4 regions of the Enterobacter sp. C4G1 genome follow, and region 1 is predicted to be linked to each of the others. Evidence: predicted binding sites of a transcription regulator. Region 1 holds the regulator's gene; each other region holds the start of a gene.
The links. The regulator PurR, encoded in region 1, represses purine synthesis genes. The targets are predictions, from matches to a motif close to CANGCAAACGTTTGCNTG.
Positions count from the first base shown of each region.

Region 2: ACT9TW_RS05775 (nucleobase:cation symporter-2 family protein) is a predicted target of PurR. The motif match lies at 1,781-1,798, and genes of this name have one in related genera.
Region 3: raiA (ribosome-associated translation inhibitor RaiA) is a predicted target of PurR. The motif match lies at 1,947-1,964, and genes of this name have one in related genera.
Region 4: purM (phosphoribosylformylglycinamidine cyclo-ligase) is a predicted target of PurR. The motif match lies at 2,576-2,593, and genes of this name have one in related genera.

Region 1 covers NZ_JBQVVV010000002.1:258,257-262,940, reverse strand. The annotation lists gene sodB (superoxide dismutase [Fe]) at 1-176, shown strand, start outside; gene ACT9TW_RS15105 (MFS transporter) at 213-1,379, opposite strand; gene cydH (cytochrome bd-I oxidase subunit CydH) at 1,544-1,633, opposite strand; gene purR (HTH-type transcriptional repressor PurR) at 1,931-2,956, shown strand; gene punR (DNA-binding transcriptional activator PunR) at 2,973-3,884, opposite strand; gene punC (purine nucleoside transporter PunC) at 3,999-4,684, shown strand, end outside.
Region 2 covers NZ_JBQVVV010000001.1:1,201,047-1,205,730, forward strand. The annotation lists gene ACT9TW_RS05770 (AsmA family protein) at 1-218, opposite strand, end outside; gene ACT9TW_RS05775 (nucleobase:cation symporter-2 family protein) at 338-1,729, opposite strand; gene gltS (sodium/glutamate symporter) at 1,955-3,157, shown strand; gene recG (ATP-dependent DNA helicase RecG) at 3,160-4,684, opposite strand, start outside.
Region 3 covers NZ_JBQVVV010000002.1:1,861,129-1,865,812, reverse strand. The annotation lists gene ACT9TW_RS22685 (SMP-30/gluconolactonase/LRE family protein) at 1-91, shown strand, start outside; gene pheA (bifunctional chorismate mutase/prephenate dehydratase) at 88-1,248, opposite strand; Phe leader region at 1,279-1,404, opposite strand; gene pheL (pheA operon leader peptide PheL) at 1,356-1,403, opposite strand; gene raiA (ribosome-associated translation inhibitor RaiA) at 1,508-1,849, opposite strand; gene bamD (outer membrane protein assembly factor BamD) at 2,119-2,856, opposite strand; gene rluD (23S rRNA pseudouridine(1911/1915/1917) synthase RluD) at 2,988-3,968, shown strand; gene yfiH (purine nucleoside phosphorylase YfiH) at 3,965-4,684, shown strand, end outside.
Region 4 covers NZ_JBQVVV010000002.1:1,739,110-1,743,793, reverse strand. The annotation lists gene ppk1 (polyphosphate kinase 1) at 1-634, opposite strand, end outside; gene purN (phosphoribosylglycinamide formyltransferase) at 840-1,481, opposite strand; gene purM (phosphoribosylformylglycinamidine cyclo-ligase) at 1,478-2,515, opposite strand; gene bglK (beta-glucoside kinase BglK) at 2,775-3,668, shown strand; gene ACT9TW_RS22135 (6-phospho-beta-glucosidase) at 3,679-4,684, shown strand, end outside.

The DNA of each region.
Region 1 (4,684 bases):
TCGTATCAACATCCAACGCGGGTACACCGCTGACCACCAGCGCAACCCCGCTGATGACCGTCGATGTGTGGGAACATGCTTACTACATCGATTACCGTAACGCACGCCCGAACTACCTGGAGCATTTCTGGGCGCTGGTTAACTGGGAATTTGTTGCGAAGAACCTCGCAGCGTAAGAGACACGCAGAAGGGTTCGCTCTTCTGCGTTATGATTATTCAGCCGCGCAGGCCGTTTCTGGCTGTTTACGACCCGACATCAGTACCAGCAGTAACCCCAGAGCCGCAATAATCGCCCCCATTACCGGCACAAAGCTGTACCCCAGGCCACCCGAAATCACCGCACCACCGGCCGCAGCGCCCAGTGCATTACCCAGGTTAAACGCACCAATATTCACGGATGAAGAGAGTCCTGGCGCTTCATGCGCCACACGCATTACCCGCATCTGCAACGGCGGAACCACGGCAAAGGTCGCCGCACCCCATACCACCATCGCAATGGCTGCACCAAATTCGTTACGCGCCAGCCACGGAATGGCCACCATGATGGCAATCAGCAGCGTTAAGAAGCCTTTCAGCGTGCCACTCACGGAACGGTCTGCCAGCTTACCGCCCAGGTAGTTACCGATAGAGAACCCTACGCCAATCAGCACCAGCATCGCGGTAATAAAGACCGGCGTGGCATGAGTAATGTCGTGCAGCACGGGCGAAATATAGGTATAGAGCGTGAACATCGCCCCAGCCCCCAGCACGGTGGTCAGCAGTGCAGACAATACCTGAGGACGAACCAGCACGGACAGCTCTTTGCGTACATCAGGGCGTTCGCCTGCGCTGCCTTTTGGCAACGAGAAGAACAGTGCGACCATAGCAATCACGCCCAGTGCAGCGGTTGCCAGGAACGACATACGCCAGCCGATCGCTTCACCCAGCCACGTGGCCGCAGGTACACCGCCGATGTTGGCAATGGTCAGACCCATAAACATGGTTGCCACGGCGCTGGCCTGCTTATGTTTAGGTACAACGCTTGCTGCAACAACCGATCCCAGTCCGAAGAAGGCACCGTGGTTAAGGCTAGTCAGGATACGTGACAACATCAGCGTGGTGTAATCCGGTGAAAGCGCGGAAAGTACATTCCCAAGGGTAAAAATAGCCATCAGGAAAATCAGCGCATTACGGCGCGCACGGTGTGAAAGCAGCAACGTCATTAACGGTGCCCCTACCATCACGCCAATCGCGTAGGCGCTAATCAGCATACCGGCCGCCGGGATAGAGACGTCTACACCCCGGGCGATAACAGGCAATAACCCCATCGGGGAAAATTCGGTGGTGCCAATCCCAAAAGCGCCAATCGCCAGGGCCAGCAGAGGAAAATTGATTTTCATGAGTCAACTCCGGATGCCGTGTCGTACCACGACACAGAACAAAGAAGTCAAAAGCATGACACCAATCACAAAAAATGAGAAGTTAACAATTTGGCAAAAGATTATTGCCGGAGAAGTAACAATAAAAGGAAATCCGGAGGGAGAACGCTCTCCCCCCGTCTGAATCAGTGCAGAATAGCCGTAAACGATGCAGCAACTATCAAACCCAGCACGATAACGGTGGTCGTCAGCGAAAACTTAAGATCGGTACTCATCAATTTTTCTCCTTTTAATCACCTTACGAAAAGTGAGCTTGCTCATTTTTACACAGTTTACGTCAAAAATCTTCCTGGATTTAAACTGATATCCACTTTTGCTCTTCCCCTTTTCATCAAGATAGGACAAAATTCCACGCTAAATTTATTAGCGTACCGGCCATTGACCCCCTCCTGACGTCCTGTGTCGTTTTCCCGGCGTGTCGCAATTCCAGATTGCGTGATAAGGGTGAGAGAAGGCAAACGTTTACCTTCAAGTTTTTCAGGAGCTTAGGATATGGTCTGGAGTGACATTTAATGGCAACAATTAAAGACGTGGCAAAACGCGCAAACGTTTCCACTACAACCGTATCACATGTAATTAACAAAACCCGTTTTGTAGCGGAAGAGACGCGTAATGCCGTCTGGGCGGCGATCAAAGAACTGCACTATTCGCCAAGCGCGGTCGCACGTAGCCTTAAAGTTAATCACACCAAATCCATTGGTTTGCTGGCCACCAGCAGCGAAGCTGCATATTTCGCAGAGATAATCGAGGCGGTCGAGAAAAACTGCTTCCAGAAAGGCTATACCCTGATCCTGGGTAACGCGTGGAACAACCATGAGAAACAGCGCGCTTATCTGTCTATGATGGCGCAAAAACGCGTGGATGGCCTGCTGGTCATGTGTTCCGAATACCCGGATTCTGTGCTCTCCATGCTGGAAGAGTACCGTCACATCCCAATGGTGGTGATGGACTGGGGTGAAGCGCATGCCGATTTTACTGACTCAGTAATCGATAACGCCTTTGAAGGCGGTTACATGGCCGGTCGTTATCTGGTAGAACGGGGTCACCGCGAGATTGGCGTGATTCCAGGTCCACTGGAGCGCAACACCGGTGCAGGCCGTCTGGCCGGATTTATGAAAGCCATGGAAGAAGCACTGATCACCGTTCCAGAAAACTGGATTGTTCAGGGTGACTTTGAGCCTGAATCCGGTTACCGCGCAATGCAGCAAATTGTCTCCCAGCCGCATCGTCCGACTGCTGTCTTCTGCGGTGGCGATATTATGGCGATGGGTGCGCTTTGTGCTGCCGATGAGCTGGGTCTGCGCGTACCGCAGGATATTTCTGTGATCGGGTATGACAACGTGCGCAACGCGCGTTTCTTCACCCCGGCGCTGACCACTATTCATCAACCGAAAGATTCTCTGGGTGAAACAGCCTTCAACATGCTGATGGACAGGATCGTTAACAAACGTGAAGAGTCGCAGTCAATTGAAGTCCACCCGCGTCTTATCGAACGTCGCTCCGTGGCGGACGGTCCTTTCCGCGACTACCGCCGTTAATCGTGCACGGAGCCAGTTAATCTGGCTCCCGTAACCACTCCCTGTTCAGCGTTTCACTGTCCCCCAGGTAATCCAGCAGCCAGGCCATCGCGGGCGATACGTCACTTTGCTGCCAGGTCAGACAACAGGCCGCGTCCGGGAATGGGTTTTCAAGCTCAAGGGCAACCCACTCCCCGGCATCGATTCGTGGTCTGGCAAAATGGACCGGCACCATTGCCACACACAACCCGGCAGAAAGGCAGGTCGCGGAGGATTCCCAGTCGGGCGCAATCACCCGTCGCTGGTTATCCAGAAGCCAGGTCACACGCTTGGGTAACGAGCGTGACGTATCTTCCAGTACCAGCGATGGCCAGTTACGCAGGGTATCATCGCTTAACGGCCCTGCCATTGCCGCCAGCGGGTGATCGCTTGCCACCACGCATTTCCAGCTTAACATTCCCATATCGCGAAATGCGTAACGTCCCCCAACGGGTATGGCCTGTGTTGCGCCGATCGCCATCTCAGCCCTGCCATCTGCCAGCGCATCCCAGACACCGTTAAAGACTTCCTGCGATACCCGCAGCTCGACATCGGAGAAGTGGCGATAAAAATCGACAATCATCTGCCGGGTACGTTCGGGTTTTACGATGTTATCCACCGCAATAGAAAGATGACCTCGCCAGCCATTAGCAATCTGCTGACACTGTTCACGAGTGATCTGCATTTTTTTGATAACAGAACGCCCTTCTTTCAAAAACCACGCCCCGGCAGGCGTTAACTCCACGTCGCGATGGCGGCGTTCAAACAGCGGAACGGCCAGCCACTCCTCAAGCTGACGCACCGTGTAGCTAATGGCCGAGGGGACGCGGTGTAGTTCCTGCGCGGCTCCGCTGAAGCTGCCGTTACGGGCGACAGCATCCACAACTTCAAGAGAATAATCTGACCACATTTTCTGCCTGCAAAAAATTTGAATGCACCCGCCAAATATTAGCGTTTCACAAGCCGCTTTGCACTCCCTACACTCTGCGCCAACGTACCCTGCCTCCTTAAGGAGAATAAAACAATGCAACCCAGGAAAGGTTTTTTAGTCTGGCTCGGCGGCTTAAGCGTGCTGGGCTTTTTAGCTACCGATATGTACTTACCCGCATTCGCTGCAATGCAGGAAGATTTGCAAACGCCTGCCGCGGCCATTAGCGCCAGCCTGAGTTTGTTCCTCGCCGGTTTTGCCTTTGCACAGCTGCTGTGGGGGCCGCTCTCCGACCGTTTTGGTCGTAAACCAGTGCTGTTACTGGGTCTGGCAATTTTTGCCGTAGGCTGTCTTGGGATGTTGTGGGTACGCGATGCGACCTGGTTACTGGTGCTGCGTTTTGTTCAGGCCGTCGGCGTTTGTGCCGCAGCGGTCACCTGGCAGGCGCTGGTGACGGATTACTATCCGGCTTCACGGACCAATCGAATTTTTGCCACTATTATGCCGCTGGTAGGCCTCTCTCCCGCGCTTGCACCACTGCTGGGCAGTTGGATCCTGGCGCATTTCGACTGGCAGGCGATTTTCGCCACCCTGTTTGCCATCACTCTGGTGCTGATGCTGCCCGCATTCGCCCTGAAACCTGCGCATAAAAAAGAGACACATCCGGAAGCGAAGCCAACTACCTTTACCTCTTTGCTGCGCACCAAAGCGTACCGCGGCAACGTGCTTATCTACGCCGCCTGTTCAGCCAGCTTCTTTGCATGGCTGACCGGCTCACCCTT
Region 2 (4,684 bases), on a different contig from region 1:
CCGTCGCGGCCAAAGGTGATGTTTTCCAGAATGATGTGGGAAGGTGACGAGAAACGATGATCCATCTGGTCGAAACTGAGTTCGTAATCGGTGTTGACCGTGACCCAGCTACTGACCTCAGACGCACCCCAGCGAGTCTGGAGCAGGAAATAGAACGCCAGAACCACAATTAACAGGGCTATCAGAAGATAAACGAGCAGCTTTCCAATAAATTTCATGGTCTTCCATCCCGCGAAACGCACATAAAGGAGTTATGCACGATTTATGCGCAATGCTCAAGGCGGGAATGGTGTAATTCGATGTCACGGCAGGCATTGACTGCCTGCCGTGATGGCGATCAATTTTTTTCAGGCGGGAAAACGAGGTTCAGTACGATGGCCGTAATACCGCCAGCCGCGATGCCGGAAGAGAGCAGGTTTTTCAGCCAGTCTGGTGCGAACTGAAGGATCAGCGGCTGCTGAGAAACACCCAGGCCGACAGCCAGAGACAGCGCGATAATCATGATCGCACGGCGATTCAGCGGCTCGCGCGAGACAATGCGCACACCCGATGCGGCGATAGTCCCGAACATCACAAGCGTTGCGCCGCCAAGCACAGGCTCAGGAATGTGCTGCACAAAACCACTTACTGCCGGGAACAGGCCGAGCACGATCAGCATCAGTGCCACCACAAAACCGACGTAGCGGCTGGCAACGCCGGTCAGCTGGATCACGCCATTATTCTGGCCGAAGCAGGAGTTCGGGAAGGTGTTGAACACCGCAGAGACAAACGAGTTCAGGCCGTTTGCCAGCACGCCGCCTTTCAGGCGTTTCATGTACAGCGGGCCAGAAACTGGCTGCTCAGAGACATCAGACGTCGCCGTAATATCACCGATGGTTTCCAGCGAGGTGATCATAAAGACCAGCATCAGCGGCACCAGTAGACCCCAGTCAATGCCCAGGCCGTAGTACAGCGGGGTCGGGATGGTGATTAATGCACTGCTGGTGGGGGCGGTATTTTCCGGCAGCATCCCCAGCGCCCATGCCAGCAGATAACCGGCAGCCATGGCGATCACCAGTGACGCGACGCGCAGGTAAGGGTTACGCTGACGGTTAAGCAGAATAATGATCGCCAGCACCACGCCTGCCAGCAGCAGGTTTTTCGGTGCGCCGAAGGTATGGTCGGCCATTGCGCTATAACCGCCGCCGATGGAGGTCAGGCCAACCTGAATCAGAGACAGGCCGATAATCATCACTACCACGCCGGACACCAGTGGGGTGATCACGCGGCGCGCCAGGTGCAGAACGCGGGAGATAACCATTTCCGTGCAGCTTGCCAGCATCAGTGTACCGAACAGGGCTGCCATCATGGTCGGGACATCTGCACCACCGGTTTTCAGCGCCGTGCCGCCCATAATCAGCGGTGCCACAAAGTTAAAACTGGTGCCCTGAATCGACAGCAAGCCCGAACCCACCGGACCCCACGCTTTAATCTGAATAATCGAGGCCACGCCAGAGGCGAACAGGGACATGCTGATGATGTGTTGTGTGTCCTGAGCCGGTAAACCAAGCGCCTGGCAAATCAGCAGAGCAGGCGTGATCACCGCAACAAACATCGCCAGTAAATGCTGACAAGCGGCAAACAAGGTTTGAGGCAGCGGTGGGCGATCTTCAAGGCGGTAGATCAATTCACTGTTATGCGGCTGCGCAATCGGTTGCGCATCGGGAGACTCTATGGTGTTAACGGACATCGGAAGCAATCCCACGGTAGAAAAGCGGGCATTTTATCTGACCAGTTGGTAAAAGCAAACGATTGCCAGCAAAAAAAGATAAGAAAATCTGCCGCTGCGGGCACCTTTTCTACACCCCATCAGGAAAAAAAATTACACTTTTTACGCGGGTGGCTCATGACGAGCGCAAACCCGCCAGGATAACGCCGCGTGTGAGTGGAATACGCGCAGAATAAGGAGCCCTCTATGATTCACCTCGATACGTTGTCGACACTTGTTGCCGCAACGCTGGTCTTACTGCTTGGCCGTAAACTGGTACACAGTGTTTCCCTTCTCAAGAAGTACACCATTCCTGAACCCGTTGCCGGTGGATTGCTGGTGGCGCTGGCCCTGCTGGTGCTGAAGAAAAGCATGGGATGGGAAATCGATTTTGATATGTCCCTGAAAGACCCGCTGATGCTGGCTTTCTTTGCCACCATCGGCCTGAATGCCAACCTGGCGAGCCTGCGCGCGGGCGGTAAAGTGCTGGGTGTGTTTCTGATTGTGGTGGTTGGGCTGTTACTGATGCAAAATGCCATCGGTATCGGCATGGCCACGCTGCTGGGGCTGGATCCGCTGATGGGGCTGCTGGCAGGGTCAATCACGCTGTCTGGTGGACATGGCACCGGTGCCGCGTGGAGCAAGCTGTTCATTGAGCGTTACGGCTTTGAAAACGCAACGGAAGTGGCGATGGCCTGCGCAACCTTCGGCCTGGTGCTGGGCGGGTTGATTGGTGGCCCGGTGGCGCGCTATCTGGTGAAGCACTCCACTACGCCAGACGGCAGACCGGACGATGAACTGGTGCCCACGGCGTTTGAAAAGCCGGATGTCGGGCGCAGTATTACTTCGCTGGTGCTGATTGAAACCATCGCGATGATTGCCATCTGCCTGACCGTGGGCAAAGTGGTTGCGCAATGGCTGGCAGGCTCCGCATTTGAACTGCCGACATTTGTTTGCGTGCTGTTTGTCGGGGTGGTGCTGAGTAACGGTCTGGCCGCAATGGGCTTCTACCGCGTGTTCGAACGTGCCGTTTCGGTGCTGGGTAACGTCTGCCTGTCACTGTTCCTGGCGATGGCGCTGATGAGCCTCAAGCTCTGGGAACTGGCCTCTCTGGCGCTGCCGATGGTCGCTATTCTGGCGGTTCAGGCCCTGTTTATGGCCCTGTATGCCATGTTTGTCACCTGGCGCATGATGGGTAAAAACTACGATGCTGCGGTACTGGCTGCGGGACATTGCGGGTTTGGTCTGGGTGCGACGCCGACCGCTATTGCCAACATGCAGGCGATCACCGAGCGATTCGGTCCCTCTCATATGGCGTTTCTGGTGGTTCCGATGGTGGGGGCGTTCTTTATTGATATCGTCAACGCGCTGGTGATCAAGCTGTACCTGATGCTGCCAATGTTTGCCTGATATCAGGCGTTGGAATAGCGCTCGGTTTCAGGCATCCAGCGTTCAATAAGCGCGGTTGCCTGATCCGGGTAACGTTCATGAATATGGCGGGCAAGGCGCTGAACTTCGGGGATCATGGCCTGATCGCGCAGCAGATCGGCCACCTTGAATTCGGCGTTCCCCGTCTGGCGTGTGCCCAGCAATTCGCCCGGGCCACGGATCTCCAGATCTTTTTGCGCAATCACGAAGCCATCGTTGCTGTCGCGTAACACCTGCAAACGCATTTGTGCCGTTTTCGAAAGCGGGGCTTTGTAGAGCAATACGCAGTGGGAAGCCACGGCACCACGCCCGACACGGCCACGCAGCTGGTGGAGTTGCGCAAGGCCAAGACGTTCCGGGTTTTCAATGATCATCAGGCTGGAGTTAGGAACATCCACGCCCACTTCAATGACAGTGGTGGCAATCAGCAAATGCAAATCACCCTGTTTGAATGACTGCATCACCGCCTGTTTTTCGGCAGGCTTCATGCGCCCGTGAACCAGGCCCACGTTCAGCTCTGGCAGGGCCAGTTTCAGCTCTTCCCACGTTGCCTCTGCCGCCTGCGCTTCAAGCAGCTCGGATTCTTCAATCAGCGTGCAGACCCAGTACGCCTGGCGGCCTTCGTGAGTACAGGCGTTGCGTACGCGGTCGATGATATCGCTGCGGCGCGTGTCCGGGATGGCAACCGTGGTGACAGGGGTACGGCCTGGCGGCAGTTCGTCGATAGTGGAGGTGTCCAGATCGGCGTAGGCGGTCATCGCCAGGGTGCGGGGGATTGGTGTTGCGGTCATGATCAGCTGATGCGGGTGGAAGCCCTGCTGAAGACCCTTTTCCCACAGCGCCAGACGCTGATGCACACCAAAACGGTGTTGTTCGTCGATGATCACCAGGGCCAGGCCATTAAACTGCACCTGTTCCTGGAAGATGGCGTGCGTGCCGACAATCATCTGCACTTCGCCGCTGGCAATGGCGTCCTGTTGCGCAAGACGCGCTTTGCCCTTTTGCTTACCGGCAAGCCAGCCGACTTCAACGCCAAGCGGGGCAAACCAGTTGCGGAAGTTGTTTGCGTGTTGCTCAGCCAGGAGTTCAGTGGGTGCCATCAGCGCCACCTGTTTGCCGTGGGCGATCGCACGCAGGGCGGCCAGTGCAGCAACCAGCGTTTTACCGGAACCCACATCACCCTGTACCAGACGCATCATGGGTACATCGAGCGCCATATCACGTTCAATCTCGGCTACCACGCGCTCCTGTGCGCCCGTCGGTTTAAACGGCAGCGATGCCAGCAGCTTATCTTTTAAATCATCATGGGTGCTTAACGGCTGAGCGTGGAAACGCTGCGCGCCTGCACGCAGTGCCAGCATACTCAGGTTATGCGCCAGTAATTCTTCAAGGATAAGCCGCCGCTGTGCCGGATGCTGGCCGCTTTCTAAATCACTGAGCTGTAGCGACGGAGGCGGGCGATGCAGCGTATGCAGCGCTTGCGGCAGGCTCATCATTCCCTGAGCCAGC
Region 3 (4,684 bases), 1.6 Mb from region 1:
TGAAACAGCAAAATATCCGCTTTCCGGGGCCATCTTCACCCTGCCTGTCAGCGTGGCAGGGATGAAGAAAAGCCGCTTTATCGAACGTTAAGCCGGGTCGACCGGAACAACGTTTTCGCTCGGATAGCAACCGAGCACTTTCATTGAGCGGGTGATTTCACCCAGCTCACGCAGGGCTTTCTGCATGGATGCAGATTCCAGATTGGCCTGAACATCAAGATAGAACATCTCTTCCCACGGGTTGCCGTGGATCGGGCGCGATTCCAGTTTGGTCATAATCAGATTGTGATTACGCAGCACCAGCAGGGCTTCAACCAGCGCACCAGCCTGCTGGCCGGTGGCCATCAACAGCGTGGTTTTTGCCGGGACCTGATCGGACACATTAATGGCTTTGCGCGCCAGCACCACAAAACGCGTAATGTTTTGCGTCTGGTTAGCGAGGTTACGTTCCAGCACCTGCAATCCGTACAGCGCGCCACCCGCTTCGCTACCCAGTGCGGCTACGGTCGGGGAGTTTGCCTGCGCGACTTTTTCCATCGCCGCAGAGGTACTTTCGGTGTACTCAATCTTCCAGTTCGGATAGCGGTTCAGGAACTGGCTGCATTGCTGGAACGGCTGCGGATGGCTGTACACCGTGTCGATTTTGCTCAGGTCAGTGGAGCCTGAGACCAGAACACAGTGGTCAATTGGAATAGTCAGCTCGCCAACCAGCGACAGACTGGTGTGTTGCAGCAGGTCGTAGACATCATTGATGGCGCCGGAGCTGGTATTTTCAATCGGGACCACGGCGTAATCGGCCTGGCCGGTTTCAACCTGATTGAAAATGTCGGCAAACTTCGCGCACCCACTTTCGATAAACTCTTCGAAATGGCGGGCTGCATACTGACGTGCCGCCAGGTGTGAATACGAACCTTTCGGGCCCAGAAACGCGATACGGGCAGAGTGCGGATTGGTTTTGTTCAGATGCTGCTGTAACAGCGCTTGTTGGGTCAGAACGGAATCTTCGATGATAAGCTGGAACAGACGGGTGATGTAATGGGCATCAAGGTGGTGCGCTTTTCCAAGCTGAATCAGACGCTCCAGCAGGTCACGCTCACGGTCGATATCACGTACGGGGCGATGGGAGTCCAGCTTGGCTTTGCCCACTTCGACAGCGAGTAAGCGGCGTTCTGCGAGCAGTGCCAGTAATTTTTCATCCAGCGCGCTGATTTTTACTCGCAGATCCAGTAACGGGTTTTCCGGTGTCATAGTGTTGCCTGTCTCATTTTATCGTTATCAATAAAAAAGGCCCCCCGGTTTGGGAGGCCTTGTTGTTCGTCTTCGCATTCTTTATCACACGACGAAACGCCTCCCATTCAGGGGAAGGTAAAAAAGAATGCGAAGAAAAACGGCGTTAGTTTCATTGAGTCATCCTGTGGTTGATACCGTTAAAGTACCTGCACTGTTTTCACCCTGTCAATAAAAAACGCGCCCGAAGGCGCGTTGGCGGTACACTCAATTTAAAGGATTACTCTTCTTCAACTTCTTCCGCGAGGCTGGCGTCTTTCACCGATGTTGTGGCGCGACGGGCTTCGCCTTTGTGTTGCACTTTATTGAGCTGCCGTTCCAGCTTGTTGATCAAATCGTTAATTGCGGTGTACATATCCTCGTGTTTAGCGCTGGCGACCAGATGGCCGTTTGGAGTATTGATAGTTGCGTCAGCGATGAAACCCTGTGGCTCCTTGGACAGGATGATATGTGGATTAATCAAATGAGTTTGCCATTTATCCAGTTTGGCGAGACGGTCTGCGACGTGCTGGCGAATTGCCGGAGTAATTTCCATTTGTTTACTGGTAATGTTCATTGTCATAAATTTTACCTCTTGTCTTTCCGTCTTGGTGATCCCAGCATACCTGTCCTAATGTCAAAATGTGTGATTTATATCACGTTATTTTGTCGGTTTTTGTCAGGGAATCTTTTTTGTGAGGCAGGACAGGAAGAGGCGATTTTTACCTTGTCGAAGTCAGAAATTGAGGCCATAGTTGATAGGATGTGTTGTAGCTAAACCGCTTCAGCTTGCGACAGAAATGAATAAAAAAACGGCAGCCATTGGGCTGCCGTTTTGCTTTGAGCGGAATATCAGGTATTGCTGCTGTTCGCGGCGATGATTTTCGCGACCTTTTCAGCCTGCGCGTTCATCTGCATTTGACGGTATGCATTTTCCATCAGCTTCAGGCCATCACGCGTGGCTTGCGTATCTGGGTAATCGCGCAGCATTCCTTCTACACGGTTAACCACGGCAACCCATGCGCCACGGCGAGTGTAGTATTCGGCAACGGAGTATTCATACTTAGCCAGACGGTCTTTCAGGAAAACCAGACGTTTAGTGGCATCGGTAATATACTGGCTGTTTGGATAACTGCGCACCAGCTTGGAGAAGTCGTTAAAGGCGTCACGCGCATGTTGAGGATCGCGGTCGGAACGATCAACACCAAAGAAACCTTGCAGAGCACTGTCGTCCAGCGCCATGTTGGTGAGGCCGCGCATGTACATCACATAGTCGATGTTAGGATGAGTCGGGTTCAGACGCATGAAACGATCGATGGTTGCCTGAGCCAGCGGCAGATCGGCATTTTTATAGTATGCGTAGATGAGATCTAACTGTACCTGCTGTGAATACGGACCAAATGGATAGCGATTATCCAACGCTTCCAGTTGCGTTATCGCCTGTTTCCAGTTACCGTCCTGCAACTTTTGTTGTGCAGTCGCATAGATTTCATTCGGCGGATTGTCAGGGACCTGTTCATTTGAACCGGAGCAGCCCACCAAAGCCAGGCTCAACGTGGCCGCTGCCACCAGATATTTCATGCGCGTCATGACGTTTTGACTTTCCTCAAATGTTTGTCCGGGAGAAACTCTGTTCCTGCTCCCGATTAAGACCAGCTACAATAGCACACTATATTAAACGGCAAAGCCGTAAAACCCAACGTTAAACGAAGAAGCAGTTTATGGCACAACGAGTAGAACTCACCGCAACAGTCTCCGAAAATCAGCTCGGTCAACGCTTAGATCAGGCTTTGGCCGAATTGTTCCCTGATTATTCGCGTTCACGTATAAAAGAATGGATCCTTGACCAACGCGTGATGGTAAACGGCAAAGTCTGGGACAAACCAAAAGAGAAAGTGTTAGGTGGGGAAGCTGTCGCCATCAATGCTGAAATTGAAGAAGAAGTGCGTTTTGAACCGCAGGATATCCCACTGGACATCGTCTACGAAGATGATGACATTCTGGTTATCAACAAGCCGCGCGATCTGGTTGTTCATCCAGGTGCCGGTAATCCTGATGGTACAGTATTAAACGCACTCCTCCATTACTACCCGCCAATTGCGGACGTTCCGCGCGCCGGTATTGTTCACCGTCTGGATAAAGACACCACAGGTCTGATGGTGGTGGCGAAAACCATTCCTGCACAGACACGTCTGGTGGAATCGTTGCAGCTGCGTGAAATTACCCGTGAATATGAAGCTGTCGCGATTGGTCATATGACCTCGGGGGGCACGGTAGAAGAACCTATCAGCCGCCACCCAACCAAACGCACGCATATGTCGGTGCACCCAATGGGGAAACCGGCGGTAACGCACTACCGCATTATGGAGCATTTCCGTATCCATACGCGTCTGCGTCTGCGCCTTGAAACGGGTCGTACACACCAGATTCGTGTCCATATGGCACACATCACTCATCCGCTGGTGGGTGATCAGGTTTACGGTGGTCGTCCGCGCCCACCTAAAGGCGCATCTGATGAGTTCATCAGCGTCCTGCGTAAGTTTGACCGCCAGGCTCTGCACGCAACAATGCTGCGTCTTTACCATCCGATCACCGGCATTCAGATGGAATGGCACGCGCCTATCCCACAGGATATGGTGGAGCTTATCGAAGCATTACGCGCTGATTTTGAAGAGCATAAGGACCAGGTGGCCTGGTTATGACCAAACTGATTGTCCCGGAGTGGCCACTTCCTGAGGGTGTGGCCGCCTGTAGTTCGACCCGCATCGGCGGGGTAAGCCAGGGCGCGTGGGAGTCATTAAATCTCGGCGCGCATTGCGGTGATGTTCTGGAACACGTTGAGGAAAACCGCAAGCGTATGCTTGCGGCCGGTAACTTACCGTCAAAACCCGTCTGGCTCGAGCAGGTGCATGGCAAGGACGTACTGAAACTGACGGGTGAACCCTATGTTTCTAAACGCGCCGACGCCTCTTACAGTAATACTCCCGGGACAGTTTGTGCCGTTATGACCGCCGATTGCCTGCCGGTTCTCTTCTGTAACCATGCTGGAACTGAAGTCGCGGCCGCGCACGCGGGATGGCGTGGCTTGTGCGAAGGGGTTCTGGAGGAGACGGTCGCCTGCTTTGCCGATGACCCTGCCAACATTATTGCCTGGCTTGGCCCGGCAATTGGCCCTCGCGCCTTTGAAGTCGGGCCTGAGGTACGCGAAGCCTTTATGGATAAAGACCCGCAAGCCGTCACCGCGTTTCAGTCGGTGGGTGAAAAATATCTGGCCGATATTTATCAGCTTGCGCGTCAGCGTCTGCATCGCGTGGGTATTACGCAAATCTTCGGTGGCGATCGCTGTACGTTCACCGAAAAGGGTGATTTTTTCTCTTATCGTCGTGACAAGACGACGGGTCGTATGGCAAGTTTTATT
Region 4 (4,684 bases), 1.5 Mb from region 1:
TGAAGATATCATCCAGGCAATAGCGCAGAATGTTGTCGAGCAAGATCATCGGTTTGCGTCGGCGCGGCGTTTCCGGCGGCAGGTTCACAAAACGTGGCACCTTATCAGACGGGATTTCCAGCAGCGCGTAGCGAATAGATTCACCGCGAATGATCTCAACCGCCAGATAGGTGTAATCATCTTTCAGGAACTGCACCAGGTCAGTTTCGCGGTTAATCAGAATCGGGGTAATGTGCTGGCGCAGATATTGCTTGAAGTAGTGACGTAACCAGTTTTGCTGGTTGACGGAGAGCTGGCGTTCATTAATCAGGAAGATTTGGTTGCGTGCCATTTCCAGCAGCAGTTCGTTGTACAGACCGTCAAATTCCTGATCGGCTTTCAACACGCGGGCCTGGATTTTGCCAAGCAGATGCCGCGAGTGCGAGTTTAAGCCTTGCTCTTCACTGATGATGATTCGGCGCTTCAGCTCTGCAAAGCGAACTTTATAGAATTCATCCAGGTTGTTGGAATAAATACCCAAAAAACGCATACGCTCAATCAGCGGGTTACCTTTATCTGCCGCTTCCTGAAGGACACGCTCGTTGAATGCTAACCAGCTCAGCTCTTTCTCGATATATAACTTTTCCTGACCCATTACAGCTCACACTCCAGTTCAATCACAGGACGTGGTAAATCCGTCTCGTCCTTATTATGGCGAGCATTTCCACGATATGTCCAACAGTGCCAGAAAAGTATGACAGTTATTTTTTTTCTGGGGGATTTTAGAGGGTTGAGGGAAGGGAATATCGGGTAATGCAATGTGTAGGTCGGGTAAGCGCAGCGCCACCCGACATAACAAACTACTCGTCAGCCGCATAACCTTGTGCAGGAAGCTGAACGCCGTCCAGCCAGGCCGTGCCGTCGCGCATCTCCAGACGCCCGTCAACAAACCAGCTCACCACCAGCGGGTAAATAGCGTGTTCCTGCGCCTGCACGCGCTCAGTGACATCTTCTTCGGTGTCGCCGTCAAATACCGGAACCTTCGCCTGTAAAATAACAGGCCCGCCGTCGAGTTCGTCGGTGACGAAGTGTACGGATGTCCCATGCTCTTCATCGCCATTTTCCAGCACCTGGCGATGAGTATGCAGGCCTGGGTATTTAGGCAGAAGAGAAGGGTGGATATTGAGCAGACGCCCGGAATAGTGGGAAACAAACGCCGGGCTGAGAATACGCATATAACCTGCCAGCACCACAACATCCGGCGCATAAGCGTCTATTTCTTGCACCAGTTCGCGGTCAAAGGCTTCACGCCCTGAGAACTGGCTGGCTTCCAGCGCGTGCGCCGGGATATTTGCATCGCGGGCACGCTCAAGGCCGAATGCATCGGCCTTGTTGCTGAAAACTGCACGTATGGTGCCATTTATCTTCTTCTGTTTGCAGGCGTCAATGACCGCCTGCAAATTGCTTCCGTTACCGGAAATGAGCACCACGATGTTTTTCATTCAATGACCACACGCTGTTCGGAATCAGATGCTTTGATGATACCGATTTTCCACGCGTTTTCACCTTTCTCATTCAGAAGCGTAATGGCCTTATCAGCTTCGCTTGCAGGCAGTGCGATGACCATACCCACGCCGCAGTTGAAGGTACGATACATTTCATGAGAGCTGACGTTGCCTGCGGTTTGCAGCCAGTTAAATACGGACGGCCACTGCCAGGAAGATTCGTCGATCACGGCCTGGGTATTATCCGGCAGTACGCGCGGAATGTTTTCCCAGAAGCCGCCACCGGTCAGGTGGGCAATCGCGTGAACGTCGACGTTCTCGATAAGCTCCAGCACGTTTTTCACGTAGATGCGGGTAGGTGCCAGCAGGTGATCGGCCAGAGGTTTGCCATCCAGCTCAGTGGTCAGTGGGTCAGAACCGCTGACTTCAAGGATTTTTCGCACCAGAGAATAACCGTTGGAATGCGGGCCGCTGGAAGCCAGCGCAACCAGCACATCGCCGTCAGCCACTTTACTGCCGTCGATAATTTCTGATTTTTCTACCACGCCGACGCAGAAACCGGCGACGTCATAATCTTCACCGTGATACATACCCGGCATTTCAGCCGTTTCGCCACCAACCAGGGAACAGCCGGATTGCAGGCAGCCTTCGGCAATGCCGTTAATCACGCTGGCTGCGGTATCCACATCCAGTTTGCCGGTTGCGTAGTAGTCAAGGAAGAACAGCGGCTCTGCGCCCTGAACCACCAGGTCGTTTACACACATCGCCACCAGATCGATACCGATCGTGTCATGACGTTTAAGATCCATCGCCAGGCGCAGTTTCGTACCCACACCGTCAGTACCCGAGACCAGAACAGGTTCACGATATTTTTGCGGCAGCGCGCACAGTGCGCCGAATCCACCCAGACCACCCATCACTTCCGGGCGGCGGGTTTTTTTCACCACACCTTTGATTCGGTCAACCAGCGCATTACCTGCGTCAATATCAACACCGGCATCTTTGTAGCTGAGAGAAGTTTTGTTGGTCACGGCTTAAATCCCCACGCGATTGCATAGCTAGTAAGAAAAATCGGCGCAATTCTAACAGTCCAGGCAAACGTTTGCGAGCCTATTCTGCAACAGAAATGTGCACAGGGATTTTTTTAGCGCTGTGGTGATTGTTCACGCTCAAACTTGACTCTGTTCACGAAAATGAAACCGGTTTCGGGAAGTTGCTTGCAAGCGGTTTGTTGAATGAACATCATGAAACTGAAACCGGTTTCAGTTTCATTCAGGAGGGATGAACGTCATGAACATTGCCGCATTCGACATTGGTGGCACCGCATTAAAAATGGGCATCGTAACCACGCAGGGCGAGCTGTTGCACAGGGATAAAGCCGCTATTAAGAACAGCGACGGTGATGCCATTCTTTCAGAAATGCTGCAATGGGTGGCGTTACACCCGGACCTTGAGGGTATTGCCATCAGCGCGCCGGGCTACGTCAATCCCCATACCGGTTATATCGAAATGGGCGGGGCGATTCGCCGCTTCGATAACTTTGCGATGCAGGAGTGGCTGAGCGCGCAAACGGGTTTACCGGTCACCGTTGAAAATGACGCTAACTGTGTGCTTCTGGCCGAACGCTGGCAGGGGAAAGCGGCCGGTACTGATAATTTTCTGGTGCTGACCATCGGCACCGGGATAGGCGGCGCGATTTTCTGCAACGGCAAGCTGGTTCACGGTGCGCGTTTTCGTGCCGGGGAATTCGGCTACATGCTTACCGAGCGCGCAGACTCCAGAAAAGTCGCCCGTCACTCCATGAATGAAAACTGCACCCTGCGTACGCTTCGCAAGCGCTATGCCGACTATCACGGCCAGGGGCTTGATGATGTCACGGGGGAGACCATTTTTGATGGTTACGATGCGGGCGATGTGGTTTGCCGTCGTCTGGTCGATGACTTTCTTAACGGCATTGCAACAGGGCTTTACAACCTGGCAAATGTCTTCGATCCACAAACCATTTTTATCGGCGGCGGTATCGCAGAACGCCCAGGGTTCATGGATTTACTTCGTACGCATCTTACGTGGTTTGGCATCGCAGATATTGCCGATGTCGTGAGCCACGGCAACAGCGCCGGCCTGATTGGCGCGGTTTACCATTTCAGACAGCAGTATCCGTCAGCAATCAGCAACATCGAATGAGGGAAAGAGTATGTCAGGATTCAAAGAAGGTTTTCTGTGGGGCGGTGCGGTTGCAGCGCATCAGCTGGAAGGCGGCTGGAAAGAGGGCGGCAAAGGCGTCAGCGTCGCCGACGTAATGACCGCAGGGGCGCACGGCGTACCGCGTGAAATCACCAACGGCGTGTTGCAGGGAAAAAATTACCCGAACCATGAAGCCATCGACTTCTACCATCGTTATAAAGAAGACATCCGACTCTTTGCCGAAATGGGGTTCAAATGTTTCCGAACCTCTATCGCCTGGACGCGTATTTTCCCGAAAGGGGATGAACTGGAGCCTAACGAGGCTGGCCTGAAATTCTACGACGACCTGTTCGACGAGTGCCTGAAGTACGGCATCGAACCGGTCATCACACTCTCGCACTTCGAGATGCCTTTCCATCTGGTCACCGAATACGGCGGCTGGCGTAACCGCAAGCTGATCGATTTCTTTGTGCGTTTCTCAAAAGTGGTCTTCCAGCGCTATCAGCATAAAGTGAAGTACTGGATGACCTTTAACGAGATCAACAACCAGGCAAACTTCCACGAAGACTTCGCACCGTTTACCAACTCCGGGCTGAAGTACGAGCCGGGCGAAGACCGCGAACCGGTAATGTTCCAGGCGGCGCACTACGAGCTGGTGGCCAGCGCGCTGGCAGTAAAAGCCGGGCGCGAAATTAATCCGTCTTTGCAGATTGGCTGCATGATTGCCATGTGCCCAATTTATCCGCTGACCTGTGCGCCAGACGACATGATGATGGCGATGAATGCAATGCACCGTCGCTACTGGTTTACCGATGTGCACGTACGCGGCAAGTACCCGCAACACCTGCTCAACTACTTTGAGCGTCGTGGCTTCGCGCTGGATATTACCGCCGAAGACAAAGCTGCGCTGAAACAAGGCTGCGTGGATTACATCGGTTTCAGCTATTACATGTCATTCGCCACCAAAGCCACAGCAGACAACCCACAACTGGATTACGACGAGAGCAAGAGCCTGG